Regions from separate parts of the Actinoplanes sp. GCM10030250 genome, predicted to be linked through region 2. Evidence: riboswitches for the same ligand, from Rfam matches in the RefSeq annotation. Region 2 holds a riboswitch; each other region holds the start of a gene.
What was found. Region 2 has a riboswitch for cobalamin ahead of ACFQV6_RS30865 (CbtB domain-containing protein). Riboswitches for the same ligand answer to the same signal wherever they lie in the genome.
Positions count from the first base shown of each region.

Region 1 (6,956 bases), on a different contig from region 2:
GGCGGTGGTGATGCTCCAGCGCTCGGACGGCAAGCTGGTCATCGACGTTCTCGACACCGGCCGTGAATCCACTCCGGCGGTCGACGACCGGCGGCCCGTCGGCGGCCTCGGGCTGGTCCTGGCCCAGCGTCTCGCCAAGGAGGTCGGCTGGTACCCCACCGAGGGTGGTAAGCGGGTCTGGGCGACGTTCGAGATGGCGTGATCCACGTGGGCTGAGTCACACCGCATGCCTATCCGATCGGGATTACCCGATCGGGTGGGTTTAGAACCCTGTCCACCGTGGCATTACTTGCCTCACAGCAAATTTGGCCTCAGCGCCGAGCCGGTAGCAAATGCAAGGAGCCCCATGACCGCCACTGCCGTTCCCGTCAGCCGTACGCAGGTCAAGCCCGACTCCACAGCGACCGCCGACCGGGCGAGCGAGCTGATCGCGGCGATGACGGCTCTGCCGGAAGGGCACCCGTCGCGGCCCGCGCTGCGGGACCAGGCGATCGAGGCGTGGCTCCCGCTCGCCCGCCACCTGGCCAACCGGTACGCCGGCCGCGGCGAGCCGTTCGACGACCTCCAGCAGGTCGCCGTGATGGGACTCATCAAGGCCGTCGACCGTTTCGACGCCGAGCGCGGCTTCGAGTTCGCCGGGTTCGCCATCCCCACCATCGTCGGTGAGCTGAAGCGGCACTTCCGCGACCGCACCTGGTCGATCCGGGTGCCGCGCCGCCTCCAGGAGCTGCGGCTGTCGATCACCGCGGCCAACAGCACCCTGCACCACACGCTGGGCCGCTCCCCCACGGTCGCCGACATCGCCACCCACCTGGAGATCTCCGAGGAAGAGGTGCTCGAGGGCCTCGAGGGTGCGCGGGCATACAACTCGACGAGCCTCTCCACGCCGGCCAACGCCGAGGGCAGCATGACGCTCGGCGACACGCTGGGCGAGGAGGACTACGGTTTCGCCCTCGCCGAGATGCGGTTGGCTCTCGGTCCCGCGATGGCCAGCCTCGACGAGCGCGAGCAGAAAATCGTCAGCCTGCGCTTCTACGGCAACCTGACGCAGACCGAAATCGCCGACCAGGTCGGAATCTCCCAGATGCACGTCTCCCGCCTGCTCACCAAGGCTCTGGCTAAACTGCGCAGGCAGATCGACGGCGTCGCGGCCTGACCCGTCGAGCAACCGAGCGATAACGAGGTGGCGGTCTTGGTGAGTGTCCGGGCTCTTGACGTTCTGGTCGTCGACGACGACGACGCGGACGCCTTGATGATCGAAGAGGCACTCGAGGGGTCCGCGGTTCCGCCCGTCGTGCACCGGGTTGCCGACGGCAGCCAGGCCCTGGAATACCTGCGGCGCGAAGGCGACTATGCCGGGGCGAAGCGGCCGGACCTGATCCTGCTCGACCTGAACATGCCCCGCATGGGTGGTCGCGAGGTGCTCCTCGAACTCAAGGGCGACGCCGAGCTGACGGCGATCCCGGTGGTCGTGCTGACCACCTCCAACGCCGTGCCGGACATCGTCTCCAGCTACGCCGGCCACGCCAGTGCCTTCGTCACGAAGCCGCTCGACCTGGTCGACTTCGAATCCGCCGTCCAGAAGATCAACAAGTTCTACGGCGACATCGCCACCCTCCCCTGAGCGGATCGGCACAGACAGGCGAAACGGCCGGGACCACATGGTCCCGGCCGTTTGCCGGCCTGAGGCGTGTTTCACCGGGGATGGCGCCTCAGAAGTCGTCGTCGAAGGTCACGGTTCCGGTTACGCCGACCTGGTAGGCGGAGACGCGGCGTTCGAAGAAGTTCGACAGCTCCTGGACGTCCTGCAGTTCCATGAAGGCGAACGGGTTGCTACTGCCGTAGACCGGTGCGATGCCGAGCGCCGTGAGCCGCCGGTCCGCCACATGCTGGAGGTATTCCCGCATATCGGCCGGCGACATTCCGCTGACGCCCTGGTCGAGCAGGTCGGCGGCGAACTGCACCTCACATTCGACAGCCTCGGCGAGCATGTCGCGCACCTGCTGTTCCATCTCGGCGTCGAACAGATCCGGCTCCTCGGCACGGACCTGGTCGACCACGTCGAAGGCGAAAGCCATGTGCATGGATTCGTCACGGAACACCCAGTTGGTCCCGGACGCCAAGCCTTGGAGAACACCGCGGGACCGCAGGAAGTACACGTAGGCGAAAGCGCCGTAGAAGAACAGCCCTTCGATGCACGCCGCGAAGCAGATCACGTTGAGCAGGAACGCCCGCCGGTCCTGTTTCGTCCGCAGGGCGCGCAGTTCGAACACCGAGTCGATCCACTTGAAGCAGAACTCGGCCTTGCGGGCGATCGACGGGATGTTCTCCACCGCCGCGAACGCCGCGAACCGTTCCGCCTCGTCGGGGACATAGGTGTCGAGCAGGTTCAGATAGAACTGGACGTGCACGGCCTCCTCGAACAGCTGCCGGGACAGATAGAGGCGGCCCTCCGGCGAGTTGATGTGCTGATAGAGGTTGAGCACGAGGTTGTTCGCCACGATGGTGTCACCGGTGGCGAAGAACGCGACGAGCCGCGACACCAGGTGCTGCTCGGCGGGGGTCAGCCTGGCCAGGTCGGCGAGGTCGGAGTGCAGGTCGACCTCCTCGACGGTCCAGGTGTTCTTGATGGCGTCCTTGAACCGGTCGAAGAAGTGCGGATACCTCATCGGCCGCAGGGTCAGGTCCATTCCGGGGTCGAGCAGCATCACTGGCAGGCCTCACACGATTCGGGGTTCTCCAGGGAGCAGACTTCGGCGGGTGTCATCGCGGGGATGAGCGACACCGTCGCCTGCTGAATGCGCGTCGCGGGGCGCGACCGCAGGTAGTACGAGGTCTTCAGGCCGGCTTTCCAGCCGTAGAGGTACATCGACGAGAGCTTGCCGATGGTGGGTGCGCTGAGGAACAGGTTCAGCGACTGCGACTGGTCGATGAACGGTGCCCGTGCGGCGGCCAGATCGATCAGAGCCTTCTGCGGCAGTTCCCAGGCGGTGCGGAACAACTCGCGCACCTCCGCGGGCAGTTCCGCGATCGCCTGCACCGAACCTTCGGCGCGCCTGATCTGCTCGCGAATGGCGGCGGTCCACAGATTTCGGGCCTTGAGTTCCCGTACCAGATAAGTGTTGATCTGAAGGAACTCGCCGGACATCGTCTCGCGCTTGAACAGGTTGGAGACCTGCGGCTCGATGCATTCGTAACAGCCGGCGATGGACGCGATCGTGGCCGTCGGCGCGATCGCGACGAGCAGCGAATTACGCAGACCGTAATCGGCGATCTTCGATCGCAGCGCATTCCAGCGCGCGTTCTGCGAGACCGTGGCACCCCACAGGTCCGGATGCAGGTCACCCTTGGCGGCACGGGTTTCGGCGTACGCGGGATGCGCCCCGAACCGTTCCGCGAGGGTGGCCGACGCCTCCAGGGCGGTGAGGAAGATCTCCTCCTGCACCCGGGTGGACAGCTCGCGCGCCGCCTCCGAGTCGAACGGCAGCCGCAGCGTGAAGAACGCGTCCTGCAATCCCATCAGCCCCAGGCCGACCGGCCGCCAGCGCGGGTTCGACGCTTCCGCCTGCCGCGACGGGTAGAAGTTGATGTCGATGACCCGGTCGAGGAAGGTCACCGCTGTGCGTACCGTTGCCCGCAGTTTCTCCCAGTCCACGCCGCCCGCGGTGACGTGCGCGCCCAGGTTGATCGAGCCGAGGTTGCACACCGCCGTCTCGTCGTCGGAGTTGACCTCGAGGATCTCGGTGCACAGGTTCGACAGGTGGATCACGTTGCCGGCCGCACCGGTCTGGTTCGAACACGCGTTGGAGCGGTCCTTGAACGTCATCCAGCCGTTGCCGGTCTGCGCGAGCGTGCGCATCATCCGGCCGTACAGGTCCCGGGCCTTGACGGTTTTGACCGCCTTCTTCTCGGCCAGCCGGTAGGCCTCGTCGAACGCCGCACCGTAGAGATCCGGCAGCTCCGGCGCGTCGGACGGATCGATGAGCGACCAGTCGCCGTCGGCCTCGACCCGGCGCATGAACTCGTCGGGGATCCAGTTCGCCAGGTTGAGGTTGTGGGTACGCCGGGACTCCTCCCCCGTGTTGTCCCGCAGCTCGAGGAACTCCTCGATGTCCGGGTGCCACGGCTCCAGGTAGACGCAGGCCGCACCCTTGCGCCGCCCGCCCTGGTTGACCGCCGCCACACCCGCGTCCAGGGTCTTCAGGAACGGGACGATGCCGTTCGACCTGCCGTTCGTGCCGCGGATCAGCGCACCCCGGCCACGCACCCGCGACCAGGAGATGCCGATGCCGCCGGAGAACTTCGACAGTCTCGCCACCTGGTGGTACCGCTCGTAGATCGAGTCCAGCTCGTCCTTCGGCGAGTCGACCAGGAAGCACGACGACATCTGGGTGTGCCTCGTGCCGGAGTTGAACAGGGTCGGTGAGCTCGGCAGGTAGGCGAGCGACGACATCAGGCGGTAGAAGCCGATCGCCTCGGCCGCGGTCTGCGACAGGCCGCAGGCGACGCGCAGCAGCCAGTACTGGGGTGTCTCCACGACGATCCGCTGCTGGGGGTGGCGCAGCAGGTAGCGGTCGGCGACCGTACGCAGGCCGAAGTATTCGAACCGCAGGTCACCGGAGACGTCGACGGCGTCGTCGAGCTTGCGGGCGTTGCCGGCCACGAAAGCGGCGGTCTCGTCTCCGATCAGGCCGAGCGCGTGGGCGTACCGGATCGACTGGCTGAAGCTCGCCACGCCCTGCCCGCGGACCTCCTTGTCGACGAAGGCCGCCAGCAGCCGGGCCGCCAGCCGCGAGTACTGCGGCTCCTCGCTGATCAGCTCGGCGGACGTCTGGATCGACAGCCGGTCCAGTTCGGCGGTGCTCGCGCCGTCGTAGAGCCCGCTGATCGTCTTCGTGGCGACCCGCAGCGGGTCCACCTCGTCCAGGTCGGCGACCCAGAGCTCGACCGCCCGTACGATCTTGTTGACGTCGACCGGTTCCAGGTCCCCGTTGCGTTTACGGACCTGCATCGCGTGCCGGCGTTGCTCCGGCACCGTGGTCTTCTCCGGTGTGACCGTCACGGCCCACTCCTCCATGCCCTCTCGACAGGGCCGAAAGACACGCGGGGTGACGCCACCGGCCCGCGCGGGGCGGCCGGTTCCGTGGCGTCAGCCGTCCCACGCGGCCTTCGACCGCCGCACGCGGTACGTGCGGCGCGCTGGCAGGTCTTCGGACTCGTGGGCGTCCCGCTCGCTCCTACTGGCCGTCGCTTCCCAGGCCGGGGCCCAGTGCTTCGTTGACGGCTGTCGTTCCCACTCACCGCTGCGGGGCAGTCCCGGTATCACACCGGGTTCCCTGTTGCCTCGGCCGGGCCCTTGAGCGGACCGGCCGAACCAGCTGCGGGGCACACCATATATGGACGGCAGAGACGAAGTCACACCCATATGGTGTGTCGGATAAAGATCACTCCCCAGAGCGCAGCGCGGCGGCCCAGGTGCGGAGCCGGGCCGGTTCGGGGGTCAGGACGCAGTCGCCGCACGTGCCGCCGCCGGGGATCCGGTAGTAGAGGCAGCAGTTGTTGCGGACCAGGAACCAGCGTGCCTTCGCCGGGTCGGGACGGATCAGCCGGGCGGTACCCCGCAGCGGCTCCAGGTCGAGCACAGCCTCCACAACGGACGCGGCGCGCTCGGCGCAGGAGGGTGCGGCGTCGGCGATCATGCCGGCGGCACCGCCCAGGGCTGACGCGACGTTGCCCCACAGCACCTGGGGCGACAGGGCGAACCGCTCGCGGAAGACGTCGAGCACCGGTTCGACCAGGCCCTGGATCGCGGTGCGGGCGAGCGTCGGCGCCGCGCCCACGCGGGTTTGTTGTGCCGTCAGACCGCGCGCGGCGATCGGCATCGGGCCGCCCTCAACCGGGCGCCACCACATCCGCTCCCGGTCGGGGATCGGCAGCGCACCGCCGACCGCCACTGCACCGAGCACGGGTGAGAGCAGCCGGGACGCGAGGCCGAGGAAGATGATCGAGGCGGCGGCGCGTTCCTCGATGTCGCGGGGCGCGAGGCCACCCATTCTCGCCAGGGTCCGCCGGCCGGCGCCGACCCGCTCCGCGATCACCGTGGGGTCGAGCAGTGTCCGCAATGGCCGCCAGCCGGGCCCGTCGTCATACGGTTCCCAGGTGAAGTAGGGCCCGAGCCGCGCCGCCGACCGCAGAGCGGAGGCGGCGGCATCGTCGTCAGGCACAACCTCGACGGTACGCGGGTGCTCAGAGGGACAGCAGGTCGGACACCTGTGGCGAGTAGGTGGCGTAGAGCACCAGGGCCGCCGCGCCCACCACCGCGGCGTCGGCGCCGAGCGGGGAGGACTCGACCTTCGCCGTCCGGATGTTGCGGGCCAGCGTACGGGTGGCCAGGGCGTGTTCGGTGGCGCGGCGGAAGCGGTCCTCGACGTGGCGCAGGCTGTGCCCGCCGAGGATGACCAGGTCGACGTCGAGGATGTTGACTATGTCGACCACCGCGGTGGCGAGCCAGCCGGCGGCGGTCTCGACCACCTCGATCGCGAGCTGGTCACCGGCGGCCGCGGCGAGGCGTACGGCGGTGTAGTCGACAGCGGCCGGATCGTTGCGGAACAACCTCTCCAGCTCGGAGCTCTGCCCGTCGGCGAGGCGCCGCCGGGCGTCGGCCGCCAGGGCGAGTGGGTTGATCAGGCTCTCCAGGCAGCCGGTGTTGCCGCAGTAGCACTGCGGCCCGTCCGCCTTCATCGACGTATGGCCGAACTCGCCCGCGTTCATCGAGCCGCCCCGATAGATCTGGTGGTTCAGCACCAGGCCGCCGCCGACACCGGCGCCGAAGAAGAAGTACGCGAAGTCCGCCACCCCCCGGCCGGCACCGGCCCACCGCTCCCCGATGGCGGCGGCGGTGGAGTCGTTGTCCAGCGTGACCGGCAGTCCGGTGGCCTCGGCCAGCATTTGTTTGA
Region 1 is NZ_JBHTDO010000038.1:34,735-41,690, reverse strand. Features, by position in the region: gene ACFQV6_RS35620 (ATP-binding protein) at 1-202, shown strand, start outside; gene ACFQV6_RS35615 (SigB/SigF/SigG family RNA polymerase sigma factor) at 347-1,156, shown strand; gene ACFQV6_RS35610 (response regulator) at 1,193-1,624, shown strand; gene ACFQV6_RS35605 (ribonucleotide-diphosphate reductase subunit beta) at 1,713-2,708, opposite strand; gene ACFQV6_RS35600 (ribonucleoside-diphosphate reductase subunit alpha) at 2,708-5,077, opposite strand; cobalamin riboswitch at 5,184-5,394, opposite strand; gene ACFQV6_RS35595 ((2Fe-2S)-binding protein) at 5,445-6,224, opposite strand; gene ACFQV6_RS35590 (ROK family transcriptional regulator) at 6,247-6,956, opposite strand, start outside.
Region 1: another riboswitch for cobalamin. It lies ahead of ACFQV6_RS35600 (ribonucleoside-diphosphate reductase subunit alpha); the one in region 2 lies ahead of ACFQV6_RS30865 (CbtB domain-containing protein).

Region 2 (6,956 bases):
CCCGCGGCGATGTACGACCTGAGCCTGCTGCTGCACCAGCGCGGCCTGCCGGACGAGGCACAGACCTGGCTGCACCGCGCCGCACAGGCCGGCCACACCCCCGCCCTGGAACACCGGAGCCACCAGCTGATCGCCTCCGTGCCCGCCTGACCCCCGCGCCGCAGCCCCAGATATATCGGCCGCCCTGGATGCGATCACGGCCGTGACGTGATAGTCCGAGAGGGCGACCCGGTCCCGCACGGTTCGGGTCGCCCGTTCGCGGGCCGGGCGCCCCCTCCCGCCCGGGCCCCGCGAACGGCGCCACCCCGGCTGGTTCCCAGCACTGCCTCACGTCCGTTCCAGGCAGTGCTGGGAACCAGCCGGATCTGACCGCCCGGCAGAACCGGGAGCCGGCCGCGAACGGTGGGTGGCGTCCGGTGGGCGGGTGCTTTCAGGCGTACGGAAAAAGGTTCTGGGAACCGACGAAGCCGGCGGGGGCGCCGCGGCATGGAGGGGCAGGGGGCCGGCCGGCAGTGATGCTGGAAGGGAAGCGGGATGAGCCTTGGCCAAGGATCGGGGATGTTCCGGCGTAAGCCGGTCGAAACAATCGAGGAACCGGGAGAGAGTGGGCTCTCCCGGACGCTGGGACTGTGGCAGCTCACCGCCATCGGGGTGGGCGGAATCATCGGAGCCGGAATCTTCGCACTGGCCGGAGCGGTGGCGAACGAAACCGCCGGGCCAGCCGTCCTGATCTCATTCCTGCTGGCGGGCATCGCCAGCGCGGCAGCGGCGCTCTCCTACGCCGAATTCGCCGGGCTCATCCCGAAAGCGGGATCGGCCTACACCTACGGATATGCGGTCCTCGGCGAAGTGGTCGGCTGGTTCATCGGCTGGGACCTGCTGCTGGAATACACGGCCATCGTCGCCGTCGTCGCGATCGGCATCTCCGGCTACTTCAACTTCCTGATCGGCGAACTCGGCGCTGACCTGCCCGCCTGGATGCTCGGCGCACCAGGAACCGGCGACGGGCACGTGATCGACCTGTTCGCCGTGCTGCTCTGCCTGTTCATCGCATTCCTGCTGAACCAGGGAATCCGCACCGCCGCCCGATTCGAAACCATCGTCGTGGTCATCAAAGTCATCGTGGTGCTGGTGGTCATCGGAGTCGGCGTCTTCTACGTCAACACGGCCAACTACAACCCGTTCTTCCCCTTCGGCGTCAGCGGAGCAGTCACCGGAGCCGCGACAGTATTCTTCGCCGTCTTCGGATACGACGCGATGAGCACCGCCGCGGAAGAAGCCAAGGACGCCCGGCGGCATCTGCCGAAGGCCATCATCTACTCACTGATAATTTCCATGATCCTGTACGTGCTGGCGACGCTCGTCCTGACCGGAATGCAGAACTACCGTGACATCAACCCGACCAGCGGATTCTCCTCGGCATTCGAATCCGTCGGCCTCTCCGGACTGGCCAGCGTGATCGCCGTCGGAGCCATCATCGGCATCCTCACCGTCATGTTCACCTTCGCCCTCGGCGTCACCCGCGTCTGGTACGCGATGAGCCGCGACGGGCTCCTGCCGTCCTGGTTCGCCAAACTGCACCCGGTCCGGCGGGTACCGTCCCGGGTCACCTGGATCGTCGGCGTCGCCTCAGCGGTCATCGCCGGGTTCCTGCCGATCCGCGAAGCAGCCGAACTCACCAACATCGGGATCCTGCTCGCGTTCGTCGTGGTCTGCGTCGCCGTGATCGTGCTCCGCTACCGCCAGCCGGACCTGCCCCGCACCTTCAAGGTGCCCGGCATGCCCGTCGTGCCGATCCTCGGCATCGTCTTCTCCCTCTGGCTGATCACCTTCCTCGACCCGGTCACCTGGCTGCGCTTCGCCGTCTGGTTCCTGATCGGAGCGATCGTGTACTTCGCCTACGGCCGCAAGCACTCACTGCTCAACACGTAGGAACACGACCCGGCCGTTCGGGGTGCGGATCTCACCCAGCAGCGGATCACGGCTGATCCGCACCCGGCCGGAGTCGATGGTCACCTCGTCACCGTCCTCCAGCAGGACACCCCGGCCGTTCACATGCTCGGCCACCCGGCTCAGCACCGTGAACGCCTGGCGCGGCAACTCCCCACCGGGGACCCGCATGGTCAGCTCGAACCCCCAGCCCGACCAGTCCGGATCGTCGTCCTCCGACTTGGCGCCCAGCTCGGACAGTCCATAAGTGACAACATGCCAGTAGCCGCCGTCCGCAAACGCGGAACAGCCGTGCAAGCCGCCGGCGGTGGCCGGCGCGAAAGTGACGTGCTGGGCCGCCATGCCGGGGTAACGGCGCTCAAGCGCGGCATCAAGGGCGTCGCGGCCGGGTGTGGTGCTGGTCACTGCGGCATTATGCCCCGCTGTTGATCAACAGGTGGGTAGCGGTCTCACCTGGTGGCGCAAACGCCCCCGGGCCCGGCCGGCGCGGTTGTGCCCGCCCAGCCCCGGCCGTTAGGTTGTGGGAACAAATCTGCGGCGTCGCGAGAGAAACCGGTGAGAATCCGGTGCGGTCGCGCCACTGTGAACCGGACCCGCGAGGGCCGGGAAGTCAGGACGCTCACGCGTCGCAGGCCCCATCGATCGGGACGCGTCATCCCGTAGGAGGTTCACTCACCGTGCCCAAGGCCCACACCGCCGTCGCCGCACCGGCAGTCACCCCCAAACTCCTCGCCACCGCAGCCGGAATCACCGGCCTCATGCTGCTGCTCGCCTACCTGGTCGCCTTCGACCAGGGTGCCGTCTCCCAGAGCGGCATGTTCCTCCACGAGCTCATGCACGACGGCCGCCACCTGCTCGGTGTTCCGTGCCACTGAGGCTCATCGTTCGTGGCCTGCTCGCCGGGCTGATCGCGGGACTCCTCGCCGGGGGCTTCGCCTACGTGTTCGGCGAACCGCACGTGGACGCGGCCATCGCCATCGAGGAAGCGGCCGCCCACGCCGGTGGCGAGGTGTCGCATCACGAAGAGGAACTGGTCAGCCGGGGTACCCAGTCCGGCGCCGGACTGTTCCTCGCCACCGGGCTCTACGGGCTGGCGCTCGGCGGGATCTTCGCCATCGCGTACACACTGTTGCGGCGCCGGCTGCGGGTGGCCAGCGATGCCCGGGCCGCCCTCGGGCTGGCAGCGGGGACACTGCTCGGGTTCGTAGTGGTGCCGTTCCTCAAGTACCCGGCCAACCCGCCCGCTGTGGGTGACCCGGCGACCATCGACCAGCGGACCATCGCGTACCTGGCGGTGGTGGTTCTCGGGCTGGTGGCGGTGTGGGCCGGGGTGCTCGCGGCCCGGACACAGGCTGCCGAATGGCGGCGGGCTGTCGCCGGGGCTGGCGGGTTCCTGGTGGTGGTTGTGGTGGCGTACCTGCTGCTGCCCACGTTCGACGAAGTGCCGCAGACGTTCCCGGCGACGCTGCTGTGGGACTTCCGGATCTCGTCGCTAGGAACCCAGGTTGTGCTGTGGAGCGTGCTGGGGCTGACCTTCGCGGGAATGCTGTCGACCGTTCGTTCCCGGACCGGGTCGCCCGCTGCACCCGCTTCGCCTGCTGGGGCCGACAGCCTGGTCTGACTGATCCGGGAAAAGGGGGCGGCCCCTCGTCGGCCGCCCCCTTTTCCCGTTAAACGGCGTCGAGGACCGGGATCAAGGCGGTCTCCTCGCGGTCGAGGTGAGACTCGAGTTCCGTGGCGAGACGATCCACCTCGGCGGAAAGGGTCTCCCGGGGCAGATCGGCGTCGCCGAGAACCTCCAGCATGCGACCGATCAGCGCGGCGATCTTCTCGTGCTCGGTGCGCAACTCCCGCACCACCGGGGCCAGATCCGGGCGGTGATACTCCAGGCCCGGGAACATGCCCTCATCCTCACGTACGTGATGACCGTGCAGGCCGGCGCAGAGACTGAGACAGTTCACCCGCAGCTGAGCCCCCAGCACCGGCCCCGACCTGGCCACCTCCGCACGAATCAGGGACAACTCCCGGCGGAACGCATCATGCACCAGCTTCAGCATCCCGCCCGGCGTGGCGGCATCCGTCCGCGGCGGACCCGGGATCGCGGTCAGCGCCACGACCGGCAGCGCACGCCCGGACTGCCTCTCGTAGTCAGCCCATCCCGCATCCCCCTCGACGGCGCGAGCGAACGCCCGGTCCCGTTCCGCACCGTCGAGAACCGTGGCCCTCGCCTCGTACGTGAACGTGCCGTCCTCAACGGTGACAACCGGGTTGGCGAGCAGATTGTGGAACCAGGCCGGGTGCCGGGGCGAACCACCCGCCGACCCGATGACCAGGATGCGCTCACCACCGTCGGGCAGATAGCCGAGCGGCACGGTGTGCGGCTGTCCGGACTTGGCGCCGGTGGTGGTCACCAGAACCAGCCGGCCACCCTCGAACATGCCACCCACGATGCCGTGGTTGGCCCGGAACTCTTCGATGACAGGGACGTTGAATTCGTTCGGCATACTCAACTTTCGGATATTTCGGGCACGGAAAAGGACTGTGCGGCCCCTTGGTGAGGGCCTGGAGTTTGTGGGGCTCAGGAGTTTGTGCGGCACAGGTGACGGCTCGGGCGCTCCGGTGCATGCGGCGGCTCAAGCAAAACAGCAGCGGCGATCCGCTCGAAGGCGGCAGCGAAGGTGCCCAGCTGCACTGAGGTTGCGGCCAAGCGAAGACGGAGAGCGGCGGAGCACGGGCAGCGGGCGACCGGGGCGGCCGCCGGGCGATCACGCGCCGGCCGGGTGCCCCACTCGGTAATGGCCAAAGGCCGACCCGGCAGTCACGAACGACACCCTACAACGAGCCCGGCCCTCACCGCTCCCCCATGCGAGACGACCCCGCGAAGGCCAACTGACTTCTTTTCTTGTCGGTCGGCGAAGCCGTCCTTGTTGATTTGGATCGGGTGCGGTTTGCCGCACTACCTCTAAGCCATCCTAGGATGATAGGGGTGGATCCAGAGGTAAATCGGTTGCCCGGAGCAGGCTGCCCTGGTGGGGTGGACATGTCCGAACCCCGAGTGAGAAGAGATCTGAGATGCGAGCTGCGTACATGTCCCGGCCGGAAGGAGTCCGCACCACCATTAAGGACATGACGCTTGTCAATTCTCAATCTCGGCATCCTGGCGCACGTCGACGCCGGTAAGACCAGCCTCACCGAGCGGCTGCTGCACACCGCCGGCATCATCGACCACCTCGGCAGCGTGGACGACGGCAGCACCCAGACCGACACACTCGAACTGGAGCGCCGCCGCGGCATCACGATCAAGTCGGCTGTGGTGTCGTTTCCGCTGCTCGGCCGTACCGTCAACCTGATCGACACCCCCGGCCACCCGGACTTCATCGCCGAGGTGGAACGGGTCCTCGGCGTCCTCGACGGGGCCGTCCTGGTGATCTCCGCGGTCGAGGGCGTACAGGCGCAGACCCGCGTCCTCGCCCGCACCCTGCACCGGCTGCGCATACCGACACTGATCTTCGTGAACAAGGTCGACCGGTCCGGCGCCCGCAACACCTGCCTCCTCGACGAGATCGCCGCCCGGATCAGCCCCTCGCTCGTACCGATGAGCACCGTCGACGACCTCGGCACCCGCAACGCCAAGGTGCACGACCAGGTCGACATGCTGCGCCTGGCCGACCACGACGACGAGGTGCTCACCGCCTTCGTCGAGGACCGCCCTCCCCCGCCGCTGCGGGTCCGCGACCGGATCCATCCGGTCTACTTCGGCTCGGCGATCACCGGCGCCGGCATCGACCACCTCGCCCGCGGCATCACCCGGCTGCTGCCGCCGGCGTCCGGCACCCCCGGCGAGCCGGTGTCCGCTGAAGCCTTCAAGGTCGAGCGTGGTCCGGCCGGCGAGAAGCTGGCCTACTTGCGGATGTTCGGCGGCACCCTGCGAGTCCGCGACACGGCCGGTCCGGATCGGATCACCGGCATCGAGGTCTTCACGAACGGCACCGCCCAGAACCGAGCCGCGATCACGGCGGGTGAGATAGGCCGGGTGCGCGGGCTGGGCTCCGTGCGGATCGGTGACACTTTCGGCGTACGCCAAACGCCATCCGACCAAGCCGGATTCGCCCCGCCCAGCCTGGAGACCGCGGTGCTCGCGGCTCGCCGGGGTGAGCGTGGCGCGCTGCACGCGGCCCTGGCAGAACTCGCGGAGCAGGACCCGCTGATCAATTTGCGCCAGGACGACGAGCGTCAGGAGATCTTCGTATCGCTCTACGGCGAGGTGCAGAAGGAGGTACTGGAGGCGACCCTGGCCACGGAGTACGGGCTGGCGGTGACGTTCCGCGAGACGACCACGCTGTGTGTGGAGCGGGTCCTCGGGACCGGCGCGGCAGTGGAGTTCAACAAGGTCGACCCCAACCCGTTCCTGGCAACAGTCGGCCTGCGGGTCGCGCCGGGACCACCGGGTGCCGGTGTGACGTTCGACCTGGCGGTGGAGCCGGGATCGATGCCGCCGGCCTTCTTCACCGCCGTCGAACAGACGGTCCGGGAGACGCTGCGGCAGGGACTGTGCGGATGGCCGGTTCCGGACTGCGCGGTGGTGATGACCCACTCGGGCTACTCGGCGCGCCAGTCACACGCCCACGCGGTCTTCGACAAGAGCATGTCGAGCACGGCCGGCGACTTCCGCAACGTCACGCCCCTCGTACTGATGGAAGCCCTCCAGCGCGCCGGGACCGAGGTGCTGGAGCCGGTACACACCTTCCGCGTAGAGGTACCCGGCGACGCGATCCCAACCCTGCTACCGGTCCTGGCAAGCGTCCGGGCAATCCCGCTGTCCACGGGCTCGGCGGGCGGAGCTTGGGGTGGTGAGGAGGCGGCCGTGGTGGCGGGCGAGATCCCGGCGGCGCGGGTGCACGAGTTGCAGCGCCGGTTGCCCGCCCTGACGCGCGGCGAAGGGGTGCTGGAGAGCGCATTCGCCCGCTACGAGCCGGTGCGCGGAGCACCACCGAAGCGCGCCCGAA
Region 2 is NZ_JBHTDO010000029.1:45,041-51,996, reverse strand. Features, by position in the region: gene ACFQV6_RS30880 (tetratricopeptide repeat protein) at 1-150, shown strand, start outside; gene ACFQV6_RS30875 (amino acid permease) at 559-1,932, shown strand; gene ACFQV6_RS30870 (suppressor of fused domain protein) at 1,915-2,355, opposite strand; adenosylcobalamin (AdoCbl) riboswitch at 2,470-2,620, shown strand; gene ACFQV6_RS30865 (CbtB domain-containing protein) at 2,628-2,825, shown strand; gene ACFQV6_RS30860 (CbtA family protein) at 2,816-3,571, shown strand; gene ACFQV6_RS30855 (nitroreductase/quinone reductase family protein) at 3,621-4,454, opposite strand; gene ACFQV6_RS30850 (GTP-binding protein) at 5,084-6,956, shown strand, end outside.

Region 3 (6,956 bases), on a different contig from region 2:
GGGATCGCGCCGTTGGCGAAGTCGTACAGCGTCCACGGCGCCACCGAGCTCACGCCGGCCGCCCGCGCCGCCTGGAAGACCCGGGCCAGGAACGCGGACTGCTCGCCCTCGCTGCTGGTGGCGGTGCTCAGGCCGGTCTCGCCGATCACGATCGGGTCCGGGCTGACGGCGGCCTGCGCCCGGCGGATCTCGGCGAGTGCCCGCTCCGACGCGCCGTAGAAGTGGTAGTCGTAGTAGTCGAGCGGGGTGCCGGCCAGCTGTGCCTTGATCCTGGTCATGCCCGGGGCGCCGCTGCCGCCGTCGACCGAGAGGGTCAGCGGCATGGCCGGTACGACCTCGCGGACCGCGGGGATCAGCTTGCGCACCCACGCGACGGCGGCCGTGTCACCCGGCTGGAACTCGTTCTTCAGCTCGACCGAGAGCACCCGCGGGTCGTCCGCGTACGGCGCGAGCACCGTCTTGGCCCACGCGGCGCTGCCGGCGGCGTCGGAGTAGCCGGACCACCAGTCGAAAAGGGTCAGCTTGACGGTCATCCCGTGCGCGTCGGCGATGCTGACGAACTTGCGGAGCCGCTCGGTGTACTCGGCCTTCGGTTTCGGGAAGCCGAACGCCTGGGGGAACACGATGACGCGGACGTTGTCGGCGCCGATTCCCGCGGCCTTCGCCATGTCGGCGTCGATCTTCGTGGCGTCGAAGCCGGTCCACATCGCCGACCACCCGGCGTTCGACGGGTAGTAGTTGATCGTCTTGGCCCGGAGGACCGCGTCCAACCGGCTCTCCATCGTCGCCACGACCTCATTGTTCACCGTGGCGACCGGCGCGGGTGCCGCAGTCGTCTTCCTCGGCACGGGAGTGGTCTTCTTGGGAGCGGGGGTCTTCGGCGCGGTGGCTTTCGGCTTGGGGGCCGGCTTCGGCGCGGCCAGGGTCTCGGTGGCCGGAAGCGCGACGGCGAGAAGTAAGGAGGAGGCCAGGATGGCGGCCCGGGTGCGTGAGCTATTCATGGGTGTTCAGCCCTTTACAAGTTGCTTTTCAGTGGCCCCTCCATTCGGTTGATCGGCGGTTGGCCGTCAGGGTTCGCCTCGAGGCAGTGAGGTTGCGGTGCGGGTGTGGTCCGGGACACCCGTTACGTTTCCGGTGCGGTGGCCGATGGTGGGCGTCAGCCCGGGTAGTGGCGGGGCGTGTAGACCGCTGTGGTGCCGTCGCCCCGGGTGACCGCCCGGGTCTGCGACGAACCGATGATCAGCAGGGTGCGCATGTCGACGGTCGCCGGGTCGAGGCCGGCGAGGGTGGTGACCCGTACCGACTCGCCCGCACCGCCGACGTCCCGGCCGACCACCACCGGTGTGTGCCCGGCCCGGTGCTCGCGCAGCAGCTCCAGGGCCCGGACCAGCTGCTCCTTGCGGCTCTTCGAGGCCGGGTTGTAGATCGCGATAACCAGGTCGGCGGCGGCCGCACCCGCCAGCCGCGTCTCGATGACCGGCCACGGCTTGAGCCGGTCGGAGAGCGAGAGGATGCAGAAGTCGTGACCGAGCGGTGCGCCGGCCCGGCTCGCCACCGCCTGCGCCGCGGTCAGGCCCGGCACGATCCGGACCGGGACGTCCTTCCACTGCGGGTCCTCGGCCACCTCCAGCACGGCAGCGGCCATCGCGAAGACACCGGGGTCGCCGGATGACACGACCGCCACCCGCCGTCCGTTCTTCGCCAGGTCCAGCGCGAACGCGGCCCGCTCGGCCTCGACCCGGTTGTCCGACGAGTGCCGGCGCTGCCGGGCGTTCGGCGGGACCCGGTCCACGTACGGGCCGTAGCCGACCAGGTCGTCGGCGGAGGCGAGGGCGGCCTGCGCCTCCGGGGTCAGCCAGTCGCGGGAACCGGGGCCGAGCCCGACCACCGTCACGCTGCCGATCCCGTTGACCGGGTGCGCGGCGCTCAGGGCGGCGGCGTCCGCGCCCTCCAGGCTGACCAGGTCGGCCGGTCCGGCGGGCTCGGTGCGCAGCGCTTTCGTGCTGACGAACTCGGTGCTGTGGTCCTCGGCGGTTCCGGCGGAGAACGCCGTGGCCGCGGGGCTGGGCAGCAGGGCGAGCGAGAAATACGGCACGGAGTCCGGGTCCACGTCCTTGAGCGGGACGGAGCGTTCCCGGTCGGTGGTGGCGCGTTCCACGTACCAGGCGTCGTCGAGGCGCCCGGCCCGGTCCAGGGCCTCGCGGACACCGGTAAAGGTGCGGCCCAGCTTCATCACGGCGGCCGAGTCGGTCCGCTCCAGCCAGCGGGTCAGCTCGTCGGTGGTGAGCGTGCCGGGCAGCACGGTGAGCACCTCGTCGCGTTCCATCAACGGCCGGCCGAGGACGGCGGCCGCGGCGCTGACCGAGGTGACACCGGGTACGACCGTCGCCTCGTACCGGCCGGCGAGCCGTTTGTGCATGTGCATGTAGGAGCCGTAGAAGAACGGGTCACCCTCGGCCAGCACGACGACGTCGCGGCCGGCGTCCAGGTGGGCGGCGAGCCGGGCCGCGGAGACGGTGTAGAACTCGTCGATCGCGCCCTGATAGCCGCCCGGGTGATCGGTCGTCTCCGTGGTCACCGGGTAGATCAGCGGTTCCTCGATCTGACCGTCCCGCAGATAGCCGGCGGCGATCGCCCGGGCGTTGCTGCGGCCGTGGCGCGCGGCGTGGTAGGCCACCACGTCGGCCGCCGCGATCAGCCGGGCCGCCTTCACCGTGACCAGCTCCGGGTCGCCGGGGCCGAGCCCGACGCCGTAGAGCCTGCCGGTCCGGGTCTGGTTCGTCATGACTCCGCTTTCCCTCATTCCGCTTCCGAGGCCAGGGCGTTCACCGCGGCCGCGGTCATGGCGCTGCCACCGCGGCGGCCACGCACGATCAGGTACTCCAGGCCGGACTCGGCGAGGGCCTCCTTCGACTCGGCCGCGCCGATGAAACCGACCGGGATGCCGAGCACCGCGGCCGGCCGGGGCGCACCCGCCTCGACCATCTCCAGCAGCCGGAACAGCGCCGTCGGCGCGTTGCCGATCGCCACCACGGCACCGCCCAGGCGGTTGCGCCAGAGGTCGAGGGCGGCGGCGCTGCGGGTGTTGCCGATCCGCTGGGCCAGCGCGGGCACGGCCGGGTCGCGCAGGGTGCAGATCACCTGGTTGGACGCGGGCAGCCGGCTGCGGGTCACCCCGGACGCGACCATCTGCGCGTCGCAGAGGACCGGTGCGCCGGCGAGCAGCGCCTTGCGGGCCGCCGTGACCACACCCGGGCTGAACCGGACGTCGTCCACCAGGTCGACCATCCCGCAGGCGTGGATCATCCGGACCACCACCCGGGCGACGTCGTCGGGCAGCCCGGACAGGTCGGCCTCCGCCCGGATCGTGGCGAACGAACGCCGGTAGATCTCCGCGCCGTCGCGCACGTAATCCATCAGGGTCTCCTCGCCGCCGCCACCACGTCCCCCAGCGCGGCCGGCGCGACGGGGGAGGATGCGGCGGAGACATCGTCGGGGCTGGGGGATGAGCCTTTTTCAACGTGGCGAGGGCCTCGGCCGCCAGCGCCGGACAACGGCCCGGCAGCTTCGGGCCCGATGCCAGGTTGAAAATTGCTCAATCGGGTGACCAGGTAACCGCCGGTGGTGGCGCGGGCCAGGACGTGCCGGCCGGCCGGGCTGCCGCAGGCGCGGTCGCAGCCCACCCAGTGCACCGGCAGGCCGTCGACGTGACGGGACGCCGCGGCGGCATCGGCGCGGACATCGGCCAGGGACTTCGCGCAGCCCGGGCGGCCCGCGCACGAGGTCACACCGACCCACCGGGAGTCTGCCGCGACCGGCAGCCCGGCCGCGATCAGGCGATCGGTCCAGCCTGCCGCGGCGTCTTCTGGCAGGTCGGCCACGATCACCCCACGCCAGGGCGTGATCAGCAGCCGATCGGCCAATTCCAACACCTTCATCGGTACGGGACTCAGCCGGCCCAGGGGAACCAGGGCACCCACCGCGCGGAGTCCGTCGGGCTGCTCCACGACACCGAGGAGGTCGCCGGTCTCCACGGGCTCGACCGGCGCCGCCGTCTCCACGCCGGTCGCGGTGAGGCTGAGCGCCTCGGCGACCCGCCGGGAGACCCGGGCCGGGCCGCCGGTGAGTTCACGCAGGCGCCAGGCCGCCGGGCCGTCCCCGCGCTGCGCCGCCCGTTCGGCGAGGAACGCGTGGGCGGTAGCGGTCATCACGGTCACCACCCGCTCGGCGGGAACCCGCAGGCCGGTGTCGTGACCGGCGAACCGGATCGCGAAAAGGTCACCGGCCGGGACCGCCGCGACGTCGGAGGCGAGCGGGACGTGACCGATCGCGAAGAGGAACTTTCCGGGCAGGCGGGACAGGGCCGGATCGCTGATGATCGCTCTGTCCAGGTCGGAGACCAGCTCCCGGAGCGGTTGCCCCGCGAGCGGCGGCGACGCGATGTTCCGTACGGAATCATGGGTTGTCGAAGGCAGCAGGCCCGCGTCGCGCAAGCGGGTCGCCAAGGTCTCGGCGTCTCTCGCCTGCAAGGCTCTGATCTGCAGGTTCGCACGCGAGGTGAGTTCCAGGTGGCCGTCGCCGAACTCCTCGGCGAGCGCACGCAGGGCACGCAGGCGGCCGCCGGTCAGCATGCCCCCGGGCAGCCGGACGCGCGCCAGCAAGCCGTCGGCCGCGGCATGCAGCCGCAGCGCGCCGGGGCAGGCGTCGGTGTCGGAGGACCGGGGGATCACCGCCCGGATACTACGGCCGGTCACCGTCACGGCCGCAGCCTCGGGTCGGCAGCGTCACAGAACCGGCTCCCTTGGATGTCTTGTAGCGTGGTGGGGAAATAGCGGCGACGCCGCGGAGGAAGCCGGTGCGAGTCCGGCGCGGTCCCGCCACTGTCACCGGGCGTTTTCGGTCCGGGAGCCAGGAACTCCGGTCGCCGTGATCTCTACTACCCGGGGCGCGGACCCCGAGGGGGAGCGCACGCGTGTTTCTGCTGCTGTCGACGTCCGACACCGATCTGCTCAGCGCCCGGGCCGGCGGCTCGGCCTGGCGCCTGGCGAACCCGGCCCGGACCGCGGTGGCCGACCTACCCGCCCTGCTCGACGGGGTCTCCCTGGTCGTGGTGCGCATCCTCGGCGGGCGCCGGGCCTGGGAAGAGGGTCTCGACACGCTGCTCGCCGGTGATGTCCCCGTCGTGGTGCTCGGCGGCGAGCAGGCGCCGGACGCCGACCTGATGAAGCTCTCCACGGTCCCGGCCGGTGTGGCGGCCGACGCGCACGTCTATCTGGCGCAGGGCGGGGCCGGCAACCTGGCCTCGCTGCACGACTTCCTCTCCGACACCGTGCTGCTGACCGGCAAGGGGTTCGCCCCGGCGGTCGCCGCACCGGAGTGGGGGTTGCTTCCCCGCGCCACTGTGGATTCCGGCATCTCGGTCGCGGTGCTGTACTACCGCGCACACCACATGGCCGGGAACACGGCGTTCGTCGAGGCGCTCTGCCAGGCGATCGAGGCCAAGGGCGGCCGGGCGCTGCCGATCTTCACGGCTTCGCTGCGGACCGCGCCGCCCGACCTGCTCGCCGAACTGCGCAAGGCGGACGCCCTGGTGGTGACCGTGCTGGCGGCGGGCGGGACGAAGCCGGCGACGGCCTCGGCCGGCGGTGACGACGAGGCGTGGGACGTCGGGGTGCTCGCCGACCTGGACGTGCCGATCCTGCAGGGGCTGTGCCTGACCAGTTCGCGGGCGGCCTGGGAGGCCAGCGACGACGGGCTGTCGCCGCTGGACGCCGCGACGCAGGTGGCGATCCCGGAGTTCGACGGCCGGATCATCACGGTGCCGTTCTCGTTCAAGGAGATCGACCCGGACGGGCTGTCGGTCTACGTGGCCGATCCGGAGCGGGCCTCGCGGGTCGCCGGTATCGCGATGGCGCACGCCCGGCTCCGGCACGTGCCGCCTTCCGACCGCCGTGTCGCCCTGATGCTGTCGGCCTACCCGACCAAGCACTCCCGGATCGGGAACGCTGTCGGGCTGGACACTCCGGCGTCGACCGTTGCTCTGCTGGCCGCTCTCGCTGACCGCGGCTATCGCATCGGCGACTTCGGCTCGTTCGACGGCGACGGCCTGATCCACACCCTCATCGCCGCGGGCGGCCAGGACCCGGACTGGCTGACCGAGGAGCAACTCGCCGTCAACCCGGTACGCATCCCCGGCGACCGTTACGCCCAGTGGTTCTCCTCGCTGCCCGCCGACTTCCGGGAACGCGTCGAGCAGCACTGGGGCGCCGCGCCCGGCTCGCTGTACGTGGACGACGGCGACATCGTGCTCGCGGCACTGCGCGACGAGAACGTCGTGGTGATGGTGCAGCCGCCCCGCGGGTTCGGGGCGAACCCGGTGGCGATCTACCACGACCCGGACCTGCCGCCGAGCCACCACTACCTGGCCGCGTACCGGTGGCTGGCCGACGACTTCGGCGCGCACGCCGTGGTGCACGTCGGCAAGCACGGAAACCTGGAGTGGCTGCCCGGCAAGAACGTCGGCATGTCCGCCTCGGACGGCACCGACGCGGCGCTCGGCGACCTGCCGCTGATCTACCCGTTCCTGGTGAACGACCCGGGCGAGGGGACACAGGCCAAGCGGCGCGCGCACGCCACACTCGTCGACCACCTGATCCCGCCGATGGCGCGCGCCGAGTCGTACGGTGACATCGCCCGCCTGGAACAGCTGCTCGACGAGCACGCGAACATCGCCGCCCTCGACCCGGCGAAGCTGCCGGCGATCCGGGCGCAGATCTGGACCCTGATCCAGGCCGCCAAGATGGACCACGACCTCGGCCTGGCGCACCGCCCCGGTGACGAGGAGTTCGACGACTTCATCATGCACATCGACGGATGGCTGTGTGAGGTCAAGGACGTGCAGATCCGGGACGGCCTGCACGTCCTCGGTGCGGCGCCGGAGGGTGAGGCGCGGATCA
Region 3 is NZ_JBHTDO010000001.1:403,789-410,744, forward strand. Features, by position in the region: gene ACFQV6_RS01855 (glycosyl hydrolase) at 1-1,001, opposite strand, end outside; gene ACFQV6_RS01860 (precorrin-2 C(20)-methyltransferase) at 1,157-2,785, opposite strand; gene ACFQV6_RS01865 (precorrin-8X methylmutase) at 2,800-3,420, opposite strand; gene ACFQV6_RS01870 (precorrin-3B synthase) at 3,417-4,730, opposite strand; cobalamin riboswitch at 4,819-4,941, shown strand; gene cobN (cobaltochelatase subunit CobN) at 4,973-6,956, shown strand, end outside.
Region 3: another riboswitch for cobalamin. It lies ahead of cobN (cobaltochelatase subunit CobN); the one in region 2 lies ahead of ACFQV6_RS30865 (CbtB domain-containing protein).